Salinarimonas sp.: one gene and its partners. The protein of the gene in region 3 interacts with the protein of the main gene of each other region in a pairwise test. Links are inferred from orthologs where the notes say so. Each region holds a gene or a part of one and is shown on either strand. Other genes may lie near its edges.

Evidence for each region. The genes of interacting proteins can lie anywhere in the genome.
Region 1: the proteins of ssb (region 3) and recO interact in binary tests that used the Escherichia coli proteins (3 or more experiments, as listed by UniProt). The link is inferred for Salinarimonas sp. from one-to-one orthologs.
Region 2: the proteins of ssb (region 3) and ABL310_RS19435 interact in binary tests that used the Escherichia coli proteins (3 or more experiments, as listed by UniProt). The link is inferred for Salinarimonas sp. from one-to-one orthologs.

The regions. Positions count from the first base shown.
Region 1 is NZ_CP157794.1:2,699,841-2,704,548, forward strand. Bases 1,643-4,451 are described here. They hold recO (DNA repair protein RecO), read right to left. Parts: upstream 3,507-4,451; coding sequence 2,778-3,506; downstream 1,643-2,777. Other genes in these bases: ABL310_RS12495 (acyl-CoA dehydrogenase family protein), read left to right, coding at 1,643-2,057; ABL310_RS12500 (antibiotic biosynthesis monooxygenase), read right to left, coding at 2,070-2,414; ABL310_RS12505 (hypothetical protein), read left to right, coding at 2,496-2,768; era (GTPase Era), read right to left, coding at 3,520-4,451. Also shown: ABL310_RS12485 (DUF4212 domain-containing protein), read right to left, coding at 1-116; ABL310_RS12490 (hypothetical protein), read right to left, coding at 413-670; more of ABL310_RS12495, read left to right, coding at 897-1,642; more of era, read right to left, coding at 4,452-4,479; rnc (ribonuclease III), read right to left, coding at 4,466-4,708. UniProt on the Escherichia coli protein: Involved in DNA repair and RecF pathway recombination.
Region 2 is NZ_CP157794.1:4,150,652-4,155,545, forward strand. What follows is about bases 1,643-4,637. They hold ABL310_RS19435 (primosomal protein N'), read right to left. Parts: upstream 4,233-4,637; coding sequence 2,052-4,232; downstream 1,643-2,051. Other genes in these bases: ABL310_RS19430 (DUF1045 domain-containing protein), read left to right, coding at 1,643-1,848; ABL310_RS19440 (tyrosine recombinase XerC), read left to right, coding at 4,320-4,637. Also shown: ABL310_RS19425 (gamma-glutamyltransferase), read left to right, coding at 1-1,144; more of ABL310_RS19430, read left to right, coding at 1,141-1,642; more of ABL310_RS19440, read left to right, coding at 4,638-4,894.
Region 3 is NZ_CP157794.1:1,265,690-1,271,667, reverse strand. What follows is about bases 1,846-4,571. They hold ssb (single-stranded DNA-binding protein), read left to right. Parts: upstream 1,846-2,801; coding sequence 2,802-3,341; downstream 3,342-4,571. Other genes in these bases: ABL310_RS05885 (HAMP domain-containing methyl-accepting chemotaxis protein), read right to left, coding at 3,401-4,571; ABL310_RS05895 (transcriptional regulator), read left to right, coding at 2,193-2,657; ABL310_RS05900 (DUF4258 domain-containing protein), read left to right, coding at 1,846-2,168. In the rest of the region: ABL310_RS05915 (cytochrome c1), read left to right, coding at 1-80; ABL310_RS05910 (S-methyl-5'-thioadenosine phosphorylase), read left to right, coding at 238-1,113; ABL310_RS05905 (adenine phosphoribosyltransferase), read left to right, coding at 1,160-1,705; more of ABL310_RS05900, read left to right, coding at 1,842-1,845; more of ABL310_RS05885, read right to left, coding at 4,572-5,563; ABL310_RS05880 (hypothetical protein), read right to left, coding at 5,762-5,978. UniProt on the Escherichia coli protein: Plays an important role in DNA replication, recombination and repair. Binds to ssDNA and to an array of partner proteins to recruit them to their sites of action during DNA metabolism. Acts as a sliding platform that migrates on DNA via reptation.

The DNA of each region.
Region 1 (4,708 bases), 1.4 Mb from region 3 along the record:
AGCGGCCGCAGGATGATGGCGAAGCCGAACGCCACGACCGCCCAGACGATGAGGCAGTTGCGGACGAGGCTGAGATTCGCCTTCCAGTATTTCTGATCGCGGTCGTTTTGGCTCATCATGTGCGCCCACCTGAGTTTTGCGGTTCCCCCGCCGCGTCCCCTTTCCGGAACCGGAGCCACGGCCTACGCGATGATGCGCATGCCAGGCGTCCCGTCTCGCACCCTCCCCGGCGCGACGCGGCTGCCCCGTTCCGCCTGTGCGGAACCGAGCGTGCGACACTCTATGACCGAGTCGAACGGCGCCGTAACCAGGACATTCGGCTAATGCGTGGAAATACCAAGGTATTTCGCCGGGGGCCCGGATTGTTTTCGCAAGACCCGAAGACGGTTCGCGGCAAGGCGGAGCACGGCGCTCAGGCGGCGCGCGGACCCGTGCGGAAGAAGGAAAAGCCATGCCGGCGCGCTCGGCCGGCGACGCTGCCGTAGTCGAATCCGGGCAGCGACGAAGCGGCGTCCGCCTCGCACAGATATTCCCATTCGTCGTCGACGAAAGGAGGAATCGCCCGGTCGAGCGGCACCGCGCAGACGAGGTCCGATCCCCGGCGGCGGAAGAGATTGAAGACCTGTCCCCAAGAGCCGGGGCGCAGACTATCGTGCAACTGCATATTCATGGCGTGCCCCCATGATCGAGGCGAGCGTACCACGCGCGAATCATGCGAAAAGACGTAGTTCGTCGCCCCAATCCTTTGCAGACGAACGAGTTGCGCGCCGCCGCCGGTGCGCGCCGGGCCGCGTCACCCACGCGCCGAATGCGAATCCGAGGTGGCCTCACCGCCTTCTGGCCAGACGGCGCCGCGCCGGTTAGCTAGATCTGGTGTGTTCGACACGGAGGCGCGGATGCGGACGACGACCGAGGACCATCGCGAGATCCGGGAGGCGGTGGCGAAGCTCTGCGAGGCGTTTCCGGACGCCTATTGGCGCGCGCTCGACCGCGAGGGCGCCTATCCCACCGCCTTCGTCGAGGCGCTGACCGAAGCCGGCTATCTCGCCGCGCTGATCCCCGAGGAGTACGGCGGCGCCGGGCTGCCGCTCTCGGCAGCGGCGGCGATCCTCGAGGAGATCCAGCGCTCCGGCGGCAACGGCGCCGCCTGCCACGCGCAGATGTACGTCATGGGCACGCTGCTGCGCCACGGCTCGGACGCGCAGAAGGCGCGCTTCCTGCCCGACATCGCCGCGGGCCGCCTGCGGCTCCAGGCCTTCGGCGTCACCGAGCCGACGTCGGGCACCGACACGACGGCCCTGCGCACCACGGCGCGGCGCGAGGGCGACCATTACGTCGTCAACGGGCAGAAGATCTGGACGAGCCGGGCCGCCCATTCCGACCTGATGATCCTTCTCGCCCGCACCACGCCGCGCGAGGCCTGCGCCAAGCGGACGGACGGGCTCTCGGTCTTCCTCGTCGACATGCGCGCGGCGCTGGGGAACGGGCTCACGCTCAGGCCGATCCGCACGATGATGAACCACGCGACGACGGAGATCTTCTTCGACGACCTGCGGGTGCCGGCCGAGAACCTGATCGGCGAGGAGGGCCGTGGCTTCCGCTACATCCTCTCGGGGATGAACGCCGAGCGCATCCTCATCGCCGCCGAATGCGTCGGCGACGCCAAGTGGTTCATCGACAGGGCGGGCGCCTACGCCAGGGAGCGCGTGGTCTTCGGCCGCCCCATCGGCCAGAACCAGGGCGTCCAGTTCCCCATCGCCAAGGCCTATGCGCAGATGCGCGCGGCGGAGCTGATGGTACGCGAGGCGGCGCGGCTCTACGAGGCCGGCGAGGCCTGCGGGGCGGAGGCGAACATGGCCAAGATGCTCGCCGCCGACGCCTCCTTCGAGGCCGCCAACGTCTGCGTCCAGACCCATGGCGGCTTCGGCTTCGCGGCGGAATACGACGTCGAGCGCAAGTTCCGCGAGACGCGGCTCTACCAGGTCGCGCCGATCTCGACGAACCTGATCCTCGCCCATCTCGCCGAGCACGTTCTGGGGCTGCCGCGCTCGTATTGAGGGCGGCACGCCTCACCCGTGCGCGGCGCGGCTGTCCTGCGGCGCCTGGGCGCGATCGGTCATGCCGTAATCGCGCGACACCGCCGCGACGCGCAGCCGATAGTCGGCGAACATCTCGGCGCGACCGAGCGCCTGGGCGACGCGGTGGGCGCGGGTCTCGCGCCAGGCCGCGATGGCGTCCTCGTCCTCCCAGAACGAGAGCGAGAGCAGCTTGCCGGGCTCGGTCAGGCTCTCGAAGCGCTCGACCGAGACGAAGCCGGGGATGGTCTCGAGCAGGCCCCGCAGCTCGGCGGCCATGGCCATGTAGTCGGCGCGCTTCCCCTCGTTCGGCCAGACCTCGAAGATGATCACCTGCATGTCGCCCTCGTTCCCGGCCGGAACCGTCGCCGCCCGCGTCCGGTTGACCTCGCGAGCGTAGCGTCAATAGGAGGACACGGCGTGGAAGTCGACGGTGCACAGGGTCTCATCTGGTCTTTGACCATCATCGTGATGCCCATCCTGCTGGGGCTCGCGATCGCCTTCGGCGCCTACCAGACCTGGAAGCGCCGCCGCACCGGGGGCCCTCCGCGCCGCCTGCCGCCGGGCGAGATCGAGAACGTCGACCCGAACCCGGACGAGAACGCCCAGGCCCGCTACATGGGCAAGCTCGGCGTGATCTCGACCGTGGTGTTCGTCGTCGCGGTGATCCTGATCTTCGTCTACTTCTTCTGAGCCGGAGCGTCAGTCCTCCCGGGCGAGAAGCGCGACGAAGCGGGCGCGCTCGGGCGGGAGGGCGAGGTCGCGCGGCGCGAAGACGTAGCGTTCCAGGAAATGGCCGGTCAGGGCGAAGCCCTGTGCGAGCTCCCGCGGCGGCGGGTCCGCGTCCGTCTCCCGGCTCGACAGGAAGGCCGGCAGCGGCAGGAGCCGCTCCGCATAGGGCGCCCCCGCCTCGCGCGAGACGGCGCGCCCGGTCTTCGGCGAGACGTAGACGAGCCCCTCCTGCGCGCCGGTCGCCGCGCAGCGGGCGAGATCGAGGCCGAAGCCGAGCTCCGCGAGGAGCGCGAGCTCGAAGGCGACGAACAGGCGCGGCGCGATCTCCGGGTCGTCGAGATGAGACACGAGCGCCTCCGCGGCCGCGTAGAGCGCCGGATGCGGGTCGCGCTCCGGCAGCGCCCGCAGCAGCGCCGCCATCGTGCCCAGGCCGTAGAGCGCGAGGCGCGAGCCCATCAGCGCGCCGGAGCGCGCGACCAGCGGCTCGACCGTGTAGGTCCCCATCTGCTCGTCGATCCGCGCGCGCCAGCTCGCCGCGACGGTGTTGCCCGGCTGGATCACGGCCGCGAGCCGCTTCGAGCGCCCGCCGTGGAGATAGCCGAGATGGCGGCCGTGCGCCTTGGTCAGCAGCTCGAGGATCGCGCCGCTCTCGCCATGGGAGCGGGCGCCGAGAACGATGCCGTCGTCGCTCCATTCCATGGCCGGGCGCCTCTCACCCCTTCGGAAACTCGAGCCCCATCGCCCGGTAGCGCTCCGGATCGTCGACCCAGCGCTCGCGCACCTTCACGAACAGGAAGAGGTGGACCGGGTGCTCGGCGGCCTCGGCGATGTCCTTGCGCGCCGACTGGCCGATGGCCTTGATGGTGCGCCCGCCCTCGCCGAGCACGATCTTGCGCTGGCTCTCGCGGGCCACGTAGATCGTCTGCTCGACGCGAGCCGAGCCGTCCGGGCGCGCCTCCCAGCTCTCGGTCTCGACGTGGCTCTCGTAGGGCAGCTCCTCGTGGAGGCGCTCGTAGATCTTCTCGCGGGTGATCTCGGCGGCGAGCATGCGCAGCGGCGCGTCCGAGATCTGGTCCTCCGGGTAGAGCCAGGGGCCCTCCGGCATCATGCCGGCCAGCGTCTCCATCAGCCGCTCGACGCCGTCGCCCTTGAGCGCCGAGATCATGAAGGTGTGGTCGAAGGAGGCCTTCTCGTTGAGCGCGGCGGCGAGGGCGAGCAGCTTCGTGCGCTCGATCACGTCGATCTTGTTGAGGACGAGGATCTTCGGCCGGCGCACCTCGGCGAGCTTCGCGACGATGGCCTCGACCTCGTCGTCGATGCCCTTGCGCGCGTCGACGAGCAGGCACACGGCGTCCGCGTCCGCGGCGCCGCCCCAGGCCGAGGTGACCATCGCCCGGTCGAGCCGGCGCTTGGGCTTGAAGATGCCCGGCGTGTCGACGAAGACGATCTGCGCGCGGCCCTGGATGGCGATGCCGCGCACCAGCGCACGCGTCGTCTGCACCTTGCGCGAGACGATCGACACCTTGGTGCCGACGAGCTGGTTGAGCAGCGTCGACTTGCCGGCGTTGGGCGCGCCGATCAGCGCGACGAAGCCCGCCGTCGTCGGCCCCGCGCCCACCTCGCCCGTCTCCTCGCCCGCACCTGCGGGGGTCTCGTCCTCATGCTCCGCCATCGGCGTCCTTCCACAAGCCCAGATGCACCAGAACGGCCCGCGCGCCGTCCTGTTCGGCCGCGCGCTTGCTCGGCCCCTCCCCCGCGATCGTCTCCATTCCCGCGATCACGACGCCGACCTTGAACAGCGGCGCGTGCTCGGGCCCCGTCCGGTCGAGGAGCGCGTAGCGCGGCGGCGCCTCCCCGCGGCCCTGGAGATGTTCCTGCAGCACGGTCTTGGGGTCGCGCGG
Region 2 (4,894 bases), 2.9 Mb from region 3 along the record:
GCGCACGGATCTCCCCACCGCGCACGCCGACCTGAGGGCGGCGCCGGGCTTCGTCGAGAGCTACTTCCTCGACGGCGAGCCGCCCGCCGCCGGCGCGCCGCGGCGGCTGACGAAGCTCGCCGACACGCTGGCCTACCTCGCCGAGGCGGGCCTGCGGGACTTCTACGAGGGCGACGTCTCCCGCGAGATCGCCGCCGACCTCGAGCGCCTCGGCGCGCCGGTGACGCGCGCGGACCTGCGCCGCTACGAGGCCCGCGTCGTGCGGCCGCTCTCGATCCGCCTGCCCGGCCTCGACGTCTACAACCTGCCCCCGCCGAGCCAGGGCGTCGCGGCGCTCGCCATCCTCGGCATCGCCGAGCGGCTGGCGCTCGGGCGCGTCGACGACGCGGCCTGGCATCACGGGCTCGTCGAGGCCGTGAAGCAGGCGTTCCGCCTGCGCGATCGCGTCGCCGTCGACCCGGCGCGGCTCGCGCGGGACGCGCAGGATCACCTGTCCGAGGAGCGCTTCGCCCGCGCCGCCGCCGAGATCTCGATGTCCCGCGCCGCGCCCTATCCGCATCCGGGCTCGGAGGCGGACACGGTCTGGATGGGCGCCATCGACGATGACGGGCTCGCCGTGTCGTTCATCCAGTCGGTCTACTGGGAATACGGCTCCGGCTGCGTGCTGCCGGCGACCGGGATCACGATGCAGAACCGCGGCACCGCCTTCCCGCTCGACGCCCGCGCCGCGAACCCGCTCGCGCCGGGGGCCAAGCCCTTCCACACGCTCAATCCCGCGCTGGCCCGCTTCGCCGACGGGCGGGTCGTGCCCTACGGCTGCATGGGCGGCGACGGCCAGCCGCAGACGCAGGCGCAGGTGCTGACGCGCTACCGCGCCGGGCTCTCCCCGGCCGAAGCGGTGGACGCGCCGCGCTGGCTGCTCGGGCGCACCTGGGGCGAGAGCTCGACCACCCTGAAGCTCGAGAGCCGCTTCGACGAGAGCGTGATCGCCGGGCTCGAGCGCCTCGGCCATCCGGTCGAGGTGCTCGACGCGCCCTATTCCGATACGCTCGGCCATGCCGGCATGCTGGTGAAGCACCCCCGCGACGGCCGCGTCGAGGCCGTCCACGACCCGCGATCCGACGGAGGCGCGCTCGGCCTATGACGATCCGCTACGGTCTCTACCTCGTCCCCCAGGCGCTCTCGGACCTGTGGGCCTTCGGCTGCGGCGTGCTCGGCTACGACGCCGAGAGCGGCGCGGACGTGCCCCAGATCGTGCCGCCCTCGCAGGATCCGGGCGACTTCCACCGGCTCACCGAGGACCCGCGCCGCTACGGCTTCCACGCCACGATGAAAGCGCCCTTCCGTCTCGCCGAGGGCCGGACCGTGGAGCAGCTGAGCGCGGCGCTGGCCGATTTCTGCGCGGATCGCGCGGCCTTCCGGCTGCCGCGGCTCGCGGTGAAGGCGGTGGGCGCGAACGCCGCCGGCGACGCCTTCATCGCCCTCGTCGAGCCCGCGCCGACGCCGGAGCTGATCGCGCTCGAGCGCGACCTGGTGCTCGGCTTCGAGCCCTTTCGCGCGCCCCTCACCGACGCCGAGATCGCGCGCCGCGATCCGGAGCGCCTCAGCGAGCGCCAGCGCGAGAACCTGATGACCTACGGCTATCCCGGCGTCCTCGACCTCTTCCGCTTCCACCTGACGCTCGCCGGCCGCGCCCCCGCCGCGCAGGTCGCGACGCTGGAGGCCGAGCTCGCCGCCCTCTACGCCGAGCGCGTGCCGGAACCGGGGATGCTGGTCGACCAGGTGGCGCTGGTCGAGCAGGTGGACGGCGGCCGGTTCACGGTGCGGGAGCGGGTGCTGTTCGTGTGAGGGTGTCATCCCCGGCCGAAGCCGGCGTCAGCCGGCGCAGGGGAAGGGGACCCAGCGCGGAATGTCGCGCCGAAGGCGCTCCTTCGGCCGCCGGCCAGGCGGCTGGTCGCCGCCGAATGCCGCCGCTTCGCGGCGAAGAGTCGTGCTGGGTCCCCTTCCCCTGCGCGCCTTCGGCGCTCCGGCCGGGGATGACATGCTCTCTCTCACAGGAAGCTCTGCGGGTCCACGTCCACGGTGACCCGGATCCCGCCCTTCGGCTTCGGCCCGGCGGCGAGCCAGTCGCGCAGGAAGCCCTGGAGGTCGCGATCGCGGGCGGCGCGGACCAGGATGCGCACGCGGTGGCGGCCGCGGATCATGGCGAGCGGGGCCTCGGCCGGGCCGAGCACGGAGAGGTCGGCGTCGAGAACGCCCATGCCGTGCGCCGCGCGGACGAGCTCGCGGGCGTAGGCGTGGGTCGCGTCCTTGTCGGCGCCTGCGATCACGAGCGCCGCGAGACGCCCGAAGGGCGGCAGGCGCGCCGCCTCGCGGGCCGCCTGCTCCTCGGAATAGAAGCGCTCGGCGTCGCCCGAGAGCAGCGCCGCGATCACGGGATGGCCGGGCTGGTAGGTCTGGAGCAGCGCGCGCCCGGGCTTGTCGCCGCGCCCGGCGCGGCCGGTCACCTGCTGGAGCAGCTGGAAGGTCCGCTCCGCCGCGCGGGGGTCGCCGGAGGTGAGGCCGAGATCGGCGTCGACGACGCCCACCACCGACAGGAGCGGGAAGTTGTGGCCCTTGGCCACGAGCTGCGTGCCGATGACGATGTCGCAGGCGCCCTCGGCGACGGCGTCGAGCTCCGCGCGCATGCGCTCGGCGCCGCCGGGGAAGTCGGAGGAAAGCGTGATGACACGCTTGCCCGGAAAGAGGGTCGCCGCCTCCTCGGCGATGCGCTCGACGCCGGGCCCGCAGGGCGTGATCGTGTCGACCCCGCCGCAGGACGGGCAATGGTCCGGCCGGCGCTCGACATGGCCGCAATGATGGCAGACGAGCGCCCGGCGGAAACGGTGCTCGACGAGCCAGGCGGTGCAGTTCGGGCACTCGTAGCGATGCCCGCAGGCGCGGCAGAGCGTGAGCGGCGCGAAGCCCCGGCGGTTGAGGAAGAGCAGCGCCTGCTCGCCGCGCGCCGTCGCGGCCTCCACCGCCGCCGCGAGCGGCGGCGCGATCCAGCGCCCCTGCGGCGGGCCGTTGGCGCGCATGTCGATCGCCGCGATGTCGGGCAGCGTGCGCCCGCCGAAGCGCTCGGGCAGGCGGATATGGGCGTAGCGCCCGCGCTCGGCGTTGACCCGGCTCTCGAGCGAGGGGGTCGCGGAGGCGAGCACGATCGCGGCGGGCTCGAGCCGGGCGCGGATCACCGCCATGTCGCGGGCGTGGTAATGGACGCCGTCCTCCTGCTTGTAGCCAGCGTCGTGCTCCTCGTCGACGACGACGAGCTTGAGGTCGGCATAGGGCAGGAAGAGCGCCGAGCGCGCGCCGACGACGACCGTCGCCGCGCCGGAGGCGACGTCGGCGTAGAGCCGCTCGCGCCGCCGGCCGGTGACGGCGGAGTGCCAGGCGGCGGGGCGCACGCCGAAGCGGCGGGCGAAGCGCTCGAGGAACTGGCCCGTGAGCGCGATCTCCGGCATCAGGATCAGGCTCTGCCCGCCCTGCCGCAGGGCCTCGGCGATGGCCTCGAAATAGACCTCCGTCTTGCCCGCGCCGGTGACGCCCTCGAGCAGGACCGGCGGCGGCGGCCCCTCCCCCGTCGCGCGCACGGCAGCGGCGAGGGCGGCGGCGGCGTCGGCCTGGGCCGGCGACAGGCGCGGGGCGGCGTGGGCCGGATCCGGCGCGGGGCGCGGCGGCTCCGCGAGCGCGAGCGCCTCGAGCGCGCCCTCGTCGACGAGCCCGTCGACGACGCCGGCGCTCACCCCCGCGGCGAGGGCGAGCTCGCGCTTGGGCCGCGCCAGGCCGTCGGCGGCGGCGGCGAGCACGCGCTCGCGAGCCGGCGTCATCCGCCTGGGCAGCGCGCCCGTGGCGCGCACGCCGACGCGCGGCGCCTCGGGGCGGCTCTCGTCGGGGAGCTTGAGGGCCATGGCGAGCACGGCCCCGCGGGGCGCCAGGGTCCAGCGGGCGACGAAGTCGATCAGCTTCCGCAGCGGCTCGGCGAAGTGCGGCCCCTCCAGCGGTCCCGACAGGGTCTTGAGATTGTCGCCCGCCCCCTCGCGCAGGCCCCAGACCACGCCGGCCACCTCGCGCTGGCCGAAGGGCGCGCGCACGGTCTCCCCGACCCGCGGGCGATAGCCCTCCGGCAGGCGGTAGCTGAACAGGGTGTCGAGGGGCAGCGGGACGAGGACGTCCGCCAGCGTCTGGGACATGAGATCGGTTGCGCGTTGACGCTTTGGTGAGCCTGCGCGACGAGACTTACGCCATCGCGCCAGCCGGCGCTACGGTCGAGCCCCGTGATGATCGCCCCCGACGTCGACGCCGCCCTGCGCGCCCATCTCGTCGCCCTCGCGACCGAGAGGCGCTACGCGCCGAACACGATCGAGGCCTATGGACGCGACATCCGGCAATTCCTCGCCTTCCTCGCCGAGCATCTCGGCGCGCCTCCGGATGCGGCCGCGATCGCGGCTCTGCCGGCGCGGGATCTGCGCGCCTTCCTCGCCGCCAGACGACGGGAGGGCGCCGTCGACGCCACGCTCTCGCGCAAGCTCGCCGCCGTGCGCGGCTTCGCGCGGCGGCTCGCGCGCGACGCAGGCGTCGAGATGTCCGGGATCGCGGCCGTGCGAGGCCCCAAACGCAGGCGCGACCTGCCGCGGCCCCTCCCCGCCCCGGCCGCCGTGGCGCTCGCCGACCCGGCCACACGCGCCGACGAGGACAAGCCGGACTGGGTGCTCGCCCGGGACGCGGCGGTGCTCGCCCTGCTCTACGGCGCGGGCCTGCGCATCTCGGAGGCGCTCGGCATCGCGCGTCGCGACGCGCCGCTCGAGGCCGGGGGGCGCCTCACCGTCGTCGGCAAGGGCGGTCGCACGCGCGC
Region 3 (5,978 bases):
TCGCGGGCCTGCTGTACTTCACCAAGAAGCGCATCTGGGCCCGCGTCGGCGGTGAGACCGAGGGCCACGCGGCCGGCTGACCGGCGCATTCTCCGATTTGGAATGGTGGAAAGGGCGCCTGCGGGCGCCCTTTTTCGTGAGCGGCGCGGATTTGCGCAGACCCGAGGCGCGCGAGGGGGCGACGGCGGCGAAACTTCGCGCTAGCATCGCGCCGGAACAACCGAAGGGGTAGAGACCATGACGCGCGCGGTACTGGGCGTGATCGGAGGATCGGGCGTATACGACCTGCCCGGGATGGAGGACGTTCGCGAGGAGCGGATCGCATCGCCCTGGGGCGAGCCGTCCGACGCCCTCAGGATCGGACGCATCGCGGACACGACCGTGGTGTTCCTGCCGCGCCACGGGCGCGGGCACCGCATGTCCCCCTCCGACATCGACTACCGCGCCAACATCGACGCGTTGAAGCGCGCCGGCGTCACCGACATCGTCTCGCTCTCGGCCTGCGGCTCGTTCAAGGACGAGCTGCCGCCGGGCTGCTTCGTCCTCGTCGACCAGTTCGTCGACCGCACCTACAAGCGCGAGAGCTCTTTCTTCGGCAAGGGCTGCGTCGCCCATGTCTCGATGGCCCATCCCGTCGGCCCGCTGCTGCAGCAGCGCCTCTACGACGCCGGCGTCGCCGAGGGCCTCGACGTGCGCAAGAACGGCACGTACGTGTGCATGGAGGGGCCGCAATTCTCCAGCCTGGCCGAGAGCGTCTCCTACAAGCACATGGGCTACGACGTGATCGGCATGACCAACATGCCCGAGGCCAAGCTCGCCCGGGAGGCCGAGATCACCTACGCGACCGTAGCCATGGTGACCGATTACGATTGCTGGCATCCGGACCACGCGGTCGTCGACGTCGCAGCCGTGATCGCGGTGGTGAAGGCCAACGCCGCCAATGCCGCCAAGCTCGTCGCGCGGGTCGCGCGGGACTTCCCGGCGGAGCACGAGCCCTGCCCCGTCGGCTCGGACACGGCCCTCGAGGTCGCGATCATGACGGCGCCGGAGATGCGCGACCCCGCCCTGGTCGCCAAGCTGGACGCCGTGGCCGGCCGCGTGCTCAATCGCTGACCGAATCGCCCGCCTACCACCGAGACGCCGACGCAGGACCCCGATCATGGACACGCTCGCCGATCACGACATCAAGTCCGCCATCCGCACCATCCCGGACTACCCCAAGCCCGGCATCATGTTCCGGGACATCACCACCCTGCTGGGCGACACCCGCGCCTTCCGGCGCACCATCGACGAGCTGGTGAACCCCTATGCCGGCACCAAGGTCGACAAGATCGCCGGCATCGAGGCCCGCGGCTTCATCGTCGGCGGCGCCATGGCCCACCAGCTTTCGGCGGGCTTCGTGCCGATCCGTAAGAAGGGCAAGCTGCCGCACCAGGTGGTCAGCGTCGCCTACGCGCTGGAATACGGCTCCGACGAGATCGAGATCCACGCCGACGCGCTGGTCGCGGGCGAGCGGGTGGTGCTCGTCGACGACCTGATCGCCACCGGCGGCACGGCGACCGCCGCCGTCGAGCTCTTGCGCCGCATCGGCGCCGAGGTCGTGGCCTGCTGCTTCGTCGTCGACCTGCCCGACCTCGGCGGCGCCGCGCGCCTGCGGGGAATGGGGGTCGAGGTGCGGTCGCTGGTGGCGTTCGAGGGGCATTGAGGACGGGGAACGCGCACACAATTTCGGCCCCGGGCACACCCGTGACCCCAATTTAATCTTGCATTTTCCGTGCGGCGTTTTACCTATGGCGGGGAACTTATCACGGTGATAAGTGTACGCCCTGGGAAGGATGCTGATGGGTGGAGAGCCGTGGGACCCCTCCGAAGCGACAAGACGGATACGCGCGATCGCGAAGCATCATTCGCTGAACGTGACTTACACGCATCATGCGCGCGAGCAGATGCTCAAACGAGACCTCATTCTGGGTGACGTCCTGTACGTTCTGAAAAATGGCTTCGTTCACGATTCCGCACAGGCATCAACGCGCCCCGGCTACTACAAATACCGGATGCAAACAAGTACGCCGAACTCAGGGCAGCGCGATGTGCGTGTCGTTGTGATCCCGGACGAGAGGTCATTTTGGGTGAAGGTCGTCACCGTGATGTGGGTTGACGAGCCCTAATCCTCACCGCCAAGGAGAACAGAGATGCCTGCCTATCAATATGTCGAGAGCGGGCTCGATAACGTGCTCATCGAAGGCGCAACGTTCATGGTGTCCGACGACGCCGGTGAGAGCTGCATCGACATACCGAATGTAAACGGACTGCATCACGCGATCGCTGAGGCCATCGTCAACAAGCGTACCAGCATCACCGGGAAGGAACTTCGGTTCCTCCGTACGGAGATGGCAATGACGCAGTCCGAGCTGGCTGCAGTGGTTCATCGCGAGCCGCTGGCTATCAGTCGCTGGGAAAGGGGCGAAGTCGAGATCGACCGCAACGCCGAAGCGCTGATCCGGCTGTACGCGGTGGAGGAGCTGGGGCTGGAGGATGCGCCCGGCGTCGGTGAGGTAGCCGCCTGGTGCGTTCCGAATGGTAGCGACCCGACGATCATCATCGACGGCTCGGACCCCGACAATTATCGTTCCAAGCCGCTGGCTAACGCAGCCTAAGAAACGCCCGAGCGCTCTGCGCTCGGGTTATTGACTCTGGAACAAAGATAGAACTATTTTTTCGGTAGTGGACGAGCCTCGCGGCCCCTTGCTCGCGCGGCCCGCGGGGCGCACAAAGCCCTGGAGCGCAAGACAGCGGAGGCGATGATGGCCGGCGTGAACAAGGTGATCCTGGTGGGCAATCTCGGGCGCGATCCCGAGGTGCGACGCACCTCGAACGGCGACCCGGTCGTGAACCTCCGGCTCGCCACGACGGAGACGTGGCGCGACAAGGGCACGGGCGAGCGCCGCGAGAAGACCGAGTGGCACAGCGTGGTGATCTTCAACGAGCCCCTCGGCCGCATCGCCGAGCAATATCTGAAGAAGGGCTCGTCGGTGTATATCGAGGGCCAGCTCCAGACCCGGAAGTGGACAGACCGGGAAGGCAACGAGAAGTACACGACCGAGATCGTGCTCCAGCGCTATCGCGGCGAGCTCACCCTGCTTGGCGGCCGCGGAGGCGGCGGCGGCGGGGGCGGCGGCGACTACGAGGGCGGCGGCGACGAGTACGGCGGCGGCGGCGACGATTTCGGCCGCTCCTCCCCGATGGAGCGCCGCCCGGCCACGGCCGGCGGCAGCGGCGGCCAGCAGGGCGGCGGCGGCTCCTCGCGCTACAACGATCTCGACGACGACATCCCGTTCTGAGGGTCGGCGCGAGGAGGGCGGCGTTTCGCCGCCCTCCCGCTCTTCCGGAGAGCGCGCGCTCAGGCCGCCCGCGCCTCGTCGTGACGGATCTGGCCGAGGAACTCTCGCATTCGCAGGCGCAACATCTCCGCCTGGCGCGACAGCTCGCCCGACGCCGAGAGCACCTGGCTCGCGGCAGAGCCCGTCTCGTCGGCGGCCGCGCCCACGCTCGCGATGCTGGCGTCCACCTCGCCCGTGCGCGCAGCCGCCTGACCGATATTGGACGAGATCTCGCCGGTCGCCGCGCCCTGCTGCTCGAGCGCAGAGGAGATGCTCGCCATGCCCTCGCTGATCGAGCCGATGGTGCGCCCGATGGCGCCGATCGTCCCAACCGCGGCGTTCGTCGCCGTCTGCATGCCGGAGATCTGCTGAGCGATCTCGTCCGTCGCCTTCGCCGTCTGGTCGGCGAGCGTCTTCACCTCGGCGGCCACGACCGCGAAGCCCTTCCCGGCCGCGCCCGCACGCGCCGCCTCGATCGTGGCGTTGAGCGCGAGCAGGTTGGTCTGGGCGGCGATGCCGGAAATCAGCTCGACCACGTTGCCGATGCGCTGCGCCGTCGCGGAAAGCGCCTCGATCTCCGCGTTCGAGCGCTCGGCTTCCGAGACGGCGTGCCGCGCCGTGCCGTTGGCCTGGGAGGTCTGGCGCCCGATCTCGGCGACGGAGCTCGACAATTCCTCGACCGTGCCGGCCACGGCCTGGACGTTGCCGCTCGCGGCGGAGGACGCCGCGCGCACGGCCGCGGATTGACGGCTCGTCTCCTCGGCGGTGGCGGAGAGGCTCCGGGCCGCGCTTTCCAGCTCCGTCGCCGCCGACGCGATCTGGTCGATCAGCGCGCCGACGGAGGCCTCGAAGTCGCCGGCGAGCCGCGCCATGGCGGCACGCTTCTCGGCCTCCTGCCGCGCCTCGACCTCGGCCTGCTCGGCCCGCAGGCGCTCCACCTCGATGGCGTTCTCCTTGAAGACGACCACGGCGCGGGCCATGGCGCCGATCTCGTCGGCGCGCTCGGCGCCGGCGATCTCGGTGTCGAGCGCGCCGCCGGCGAGCCGGGCCATGGCGTCCGTGAGACGCTCGATGGGACGGGTGACGCGAGCGAGGACGAGCCGGACGGCCGCGAGCGACGCGAGAACGGCGAGGGCGAGCGCGATGGCCGAGAGCGTCATGCCCCGACGCTGCTCCTGCGCCTCGCGGGCGACGAGCCCCGCGGAATGACGGGTAGCGGCCTCGGAGAGGGCGAGGATCGACCCGATGCCGTCCGTCGCGGCCGTGATCCACTGCCCGGCCGACAGGGGATAGGGCGCGCCGGCTGCGCTCGCCGCGTAGACTTGCGTGCGCACCTCGCCGAACCGGCCGAAGAAGCGCGAGCGAACCGCCGCGATCGCCGCGGCCAGCTCCGGGCCACCGACCTCGCGTCGCTCGAAGGCCTCCACCGTGCTCCAGGACGCCTCGACCCGTCCGCGCAGGGCGCCCAGCCGGCTCAGATCCTCGGCCGAGAGCCGGCCTCCGGCGGCGATCGCGGCCCCGATCTGCGCGCGCTCGCGCCCGGCGAACTCGCTCATCGTGAACACGGCGTCGCGCAGCTCCTGCGTGAGCTGCAGCTCCGCCGCGATCGTCTCCGGGAGCACGTAGGCCGCCTGACGCAACGACTGCGACGCCATGATCAGGCGCGTCGCGGTCGGTAGCCACTCGGCGGCGACCCCGGTCGAGCGCTGCAGGACCGGGCGCTGAAGCGCCTCGTCCGCGCGCCGCCGCACCCCCGCCAGCGCCGCGTGCGCCGCCTCGGCCTCCGCGAGCAGGGCGGCCTTGTTCGGGAAGTCGGTTCCCGTCTCGATCGACGCGACGGCCTCGGCGAAGGCGGCGTCCCCCCTGCTCCTCAGCGCGGCGAGCTGCGCGACGAGCTCCGCGGAGGCGGGATCGGGCGCGTTCAGCGCCGCATACGTCGTGCCGCGCTCGAGCGCCCAAGCGGCGGCGCTGCCCATGAGGAGGCTGGCCTTCTCGTCGCTCTGCGCCGTCGTGGTCGCGTTCTCGAGCCGATCCACGCTTTCGGCCAGGTCCAGCCCACCGAGCGCGATCGCGACGGCGGCGAGCAGCGCCACCACACCGATGACACTATTCCGGATGGTAAGACGCGTTTTTCCTGCGCCCCCGGCAAGCGGACCCGCATTCTTGACGTTGCTGTTCGACATGAGAACACCTGACGAAGTCTACACCTAACTCCGATCGGATGCTCGCGCGCGAATGAACAAACCCATAAAGACCCCGTCCGAGACGTGAACTTCTATGGAACCCCGTACTCTTACGTAATGATTATTTTCTCACACACAGCATCGACGCCTTCGCCCGACGCGTGGTTTCATCATTTGCGTCCAGCCGCGGGCGCACCCCTATTCCGACGGCGCGTTCGCCTGCGGGCGCAGCCGTCGCAGCAGCAGCCCGAGTCCGTAGGTGAGCTGCAGCATCGCGGCGAGGCCCGCCGCGCGGCCGACGAGCACGGCCGTCGGCAGGTCGGCCAGCGCATCCATGATCACCTGCGTCGCGAGCCCGAGCATCAGCCCGAGCGCGAAGGCCGGCAGGCCGAGATAGACGCCCGCCGTGAGGCCG